2 regions of the Lepagella muris genome follow, and region 2 is predicted to be linked to the other one. Evidence: riboswitches for the same ligand, from Rfam matches in the RefSeq annotation. Region 2 holds a riboswitch; the other holds the start of a gene.

Region 1 (2,207 bases), on a different contig from region 2:
GCGATTATATACCCTTATTGTCCGCGCATGGTTTGTCATCTCGTTGCCTGACGATGGGAGCCATGAACCGTCCCAGGAATATTTGCGGTATGCCGTGTCGACAGTCTCGCTATGATCAAGGGTGTGGGATATGTTGATTCGGGAGGCGATATCACCCCATCGTTTTGAGTATATGGCAGAGAAAGCCAGTGAGTGGGAATGACGTTCCGCCTTACCATACACTTTGTTCTGCATGGCTCCTGTCTGGATCTCTTTGTCGACAGCGTTGTAGGATACCCCTAAGAAGAACATGTCGGCCCATCCGACATTATTTACGCCCGCTTCAAGTTGTCCGAATATGGAGAGATAGTCGTCGTGGAAACGCCGGCGGTCAGTGAGTATGTACCGTTCTTCATCCTCGTCCCATATCTCCACCCCTTTCATCTTGTAGTCGTTTTTGGAGTAGTTGACCCCTACTGTGGGGCGTAGTGCAATTGCAGTGCGGGGTATGAACCATTGTCCTGTCAGATCGGCGGTATGCGTATGAAAAGATCCGATGCCATAGGATGCATCCAGGAAATTCTGACGTTTTTTCTTGGTTATGATGTTGACGGCTCCACCCAATGCGTCGGCACCAAGGTGAGAGGGGACCACGCCTTTATAAAGCTCCACACGTTCGACTATATTCAGGGGGATATTTTCCAGCGATACCCCGGAACCTTTTGACTCCAGGGGCACTCCGTCAATAAAATAGCGTATGGAATTGCCCGACATGCCGTTTATGGTCAGGTCAAAGTCAGAGCCGACTCCCCCTTCACGGCGCACTTTCACTCCGGCTGTGCGATTGACAAGATCGTTGATGGTGACCATCCTGTTTATGTCGGGGGCTATTTCCAGGGCATTTACTGCAAACACCCCCTCTTCAAGTTTTCGGGCAGCAGATTTTCCAAAGACTTTCACCTCATTGAGATCAACAGATTGTCGATCTTTAATGGAGTCATTGCCATGGACAGTGGATTGCGCCAGTGCCGGCAGTTGGCTGACGAGAATTGTGGATAGGAATAAAAGAGATTTCATTCCGGTAGTCTGCTTGCTCATTGACTGAAAGATTTGTAGGCATTATCACGCAGCAGACCGTAAAAGCACTCCTCTATGCCGGGGATGACATGGAAAAAGTAAAAGCGCATTGACGTTTTGTGGTGATATAACCCGAAAACTACAAAACTATATGTTGTCCTGGCAGGTCTCCTGACTTATCCTGACTTCCCGGCGCCTTCCCATCGTTGACAGCGACAGTGGCATTATGCCGGGAGTTGTGGTAGGAATTACAGTAGCGGGTCTGTTCCGGATTTTCACCGGATTCCCTTTTCACGCATTGTGCGCACCAGAACGTGGCGCAAAGTTACAACTAAAATCTAAAATCACAAAATTCACAACCGTTTTTTTGAAGCCGGTCGTGAGGGTGGGGTTGGGATAATCCTATGGTTTCCCAATTTCCCTGGCTTCGCGGAATAGAATGGGATCGACATGGCAATATCCGTCAGGATTCTTATACAGATAGTCCTGATGATACTCTTCGGCAGGATAGAAATTGATAAGTGGTGAATGTTCCACAGCAATCGGTTTGTCATAATGGGTCTGTAGGGCGGCTATTTGGGATTCTATTACCGCAGAGTCTGCTGAGTCGGTATAGTATATTCCGGTGCGGTATTGCGTGCCTATATCCCCTCCCTGTCTGTTGATGCTCAGAGGATCAATACTTCTGAAATATAGCGACAGTAAAGAGGAGAGCGACACTTTTTGATCATTGTATACCACCATGACGGTCTCAGCAGCATTGGTGATGCCTGTGCATACAAGTTTATATGACGGATTCTCCACAATGGAGTTGGCGTAACCGGCGGTAGCAGAGACTACGCCCGGCACTAAAGAAAACAGGTGGGCGGTTCCCCAGAAGCATCCTCCTGCAAGGTATATGGTCTTATTCATATTTTTAGTTTTAATAGAGTGGTGAATTTATTTTTGGAGATGCCGGATTCTAAATGAATAAGGGGGTAGCGGTCAGAGTAGCGTGTAGCCTCCTGTGAGCGGCGCGCCGTTGCCCCATTCACATTCAGTGGAGGTGGCATAGTTGAAATTGTATTTGGCGATGCCGAGGTCGATGAGGTTCTTGGGGTTGGAATCGTCCACGCGGGCGCAGAGCGCGTCGCCGGCGCTGTCATGGCGCA
Region 2 (2,207 bases):
ATCCAAAAATGATCCTGTTGATCTCTTCAAGTTCATCATTTGAAAAAGAAACATTATCGACGCATTTTAAAGAATCGGCGAGTTGATTGACTGAGCTGCTGCCAACAATCACGGAAGTCACCCGATCATCTTTTAAAACCCAGGATAATGCCATTTGGGCAAGAGTCTGACCTCGTTCCCCAGCTATTATTTTTAATGCATTCAGTTTATTGATCCATTCTGGAGTGATTTTCTCTTGCTTGAGAAATTTATTTTTAGCAGCTCGTGAATCTTCAGGTATACCATTAATATATCTGTCGGTTAGCATACCCTGTTCCAAAGGAGAGAATGCAGTGAATCCCACTCCGTTCTCCTTGGCTTGAGTAAGTGTGCCCGCTGATTCGACCGTTCTGTCGATCATATTATATCTTCCTTGATATATGAGGCATGGCACGTCATGATTATTAAGATAGGTAAATGCATATTGGGTCGCCTCAAATGGCCATTTTGAAATACCTATATAAAGGGCTTTCCCGCTCCGCACTATGTCTACAAGAGCCTGGAGTGTCTCTCTGACAGGAGTGTCGGGGTCAAAACGATGACTATAGAAGATATCAACATAATCGAGGTTCATTCTTTTAAGGCTTTGATCAAGGGATGCCATTAGATATTTCCTGGATCCACCGATACCATAGGGACCTTTCCACATATCATAGCCTGCCTTAGTGGTTATTATCATCTCATCGCGATATGGACGAAATGACGACTTCATGATTTGCCCGAATGTCTCCTCGGCAGACCCGTAAGGAGGGCCATAATTATTTGCAAGATCAAAGCAGGTTATTCCATGATCAAAAGCATAGTGAAGTATTTTGCGGCAATTTGATAGAGTGTCGACTGCCCCGAAGTTGTGCCATAATCCTAATGAAACTCGAGGTAGTAAAATTCCACTCTCGCCACATCTCATATATGACATGCCGGATTCATATCGGTCTTCAAGAGGGGAATAGATGTTTTCTGTCATGGGAGTATATTGTTTAATATGGTTGTAAACATTGATATGAGATGACTAAATAACGATTACAAAAAAGATAAATTGTTAAATCTATAGAAAAATAAATGTAGGAACAAACATCTAAATGATTGCTGATAGAGTAGAATAAGGGCGATTAACGCAAAAAAAAGATTTTTCATTTTACATGGTATTTTTGCTTAAATAAAATAAAATACATAACTTTGCAACACCGAAATAGAGGAACAGGTTGAAATTTCCTGACAGTCTCGCTACGGTAATAGTCCGACCCTCTTTTAAATCAATCATTAAGATTGCTAATAATAATTTGTTTTTCTTCGAGGATGAGAAAACATATACTGACATCATTAATCAGCATGCTAAGTATCGTCCCGGCTCATTCAGTCGGGACGAATGCATATATATCGGTATCTGCTTCTGATATTCCAGATGGCAGAAAGTCTGTTGATACAGTAAGTTCAGATTTACCGAATATTGAAGTCAAATCATTGAAGAATAAAAAGAGGGTCAGTTCATCAACACCTCAGTATAATCTGGATTCAGAAATTATCAGGCAGACCGGCATCACCGATATATCAGAAGCCATGCGAAGACTCCCTGGAGTGAATCTGCGTGATTATGGAGGAGCCGGCGGATTGAAAACCGTCTCCGTAAGAGGCTTGGGTTCAGAGCATACGGCAGTCATCTATGACGGGGTCTCGTTGAGTGATTGTCAGAGTGGGCAGATAGATCTTTCCAGATATTCCATAGATAATGTGAGATCGTTGTCGTTGTATTCAGGAGATAATGACGATATTTTCTTGCCGGCAAAGGCAGCCGCCTCAGCATCTTCGCTTTATATATCATCGTTTACCTCTACTGATGATGCCGATTTTCACTTAAAGTCTCAAATGAAGATCGGGTCATTCGGTTATTATAATCCATATATAAGGTTGGGTAAGGGTAATGATAATGATAGGGGATTTTCATATTCTGCAAATGCCGAATACATCCATTCTGAGAATGATTATCCATTTATCCTGACAAACGGAGATCTGATTACCCATGAGAAGCGTGAAAACTCACGTATGAATTCATGGCTTGGGGAATTTAACGGGATGTATAGATTTGGGGATTCTTCAAGAATTGTTGGAAAGGTCTATTATTATGACAATTCAAGGGATCTACCAGGTCAGGTGATATATTATGTGAATGG

Evidence for each region. A riboswitch is a leader RNA that binds a small molecule or an ion and turns the genes downstream of it on or off. The one in region 2 is predicted to bind cobalamin.
Region 1: linked by a shared signal. The riboswitch ahead of E5331_RS11260 (TonB-dependent receptor domain-containing protein) and the one ahead of E5331_RS04785 (TonB-dependent receptor plug domain-containing protein) in region 2 are both predicted to bind cobalamin.

The regions. Positions count from the first base shown of each region.
Region 1 is NZ_SRYB01000015.1:98,272-100,478, forward strand. Features, by position in the region: gene E5331_RS11260 (TonB-dependent receptor domain-containing protein) at 1-1,077, opposite strand, end outside; cobalamin riboswitch at 1,201-1,383, opposite strand; gene msrA (peptide-methionine (S)-S-oxide reductase MsrA) at 1,459-1,968, opposite strand; gene E5331_RS11270 (nitroreductase family protein) at 2,041-2,207, opposite strand, start outside.
Region 2 is NZ_SRYB01000005.1:16,998-19,204, reverse strand. Features, by position in the region: gene E5331_RS04790 (aldo/keto reductase) at 1-1,003, opposite strand, end outside; adenosylcobalamin-variant (AdoCbl-variant) riboswitch at 1,215-1,292, shown strand; gene E5331_RS04785 (TonB-dependent receptor plug domain-containing protein) at 1,336-2,207, shown strand, end outside.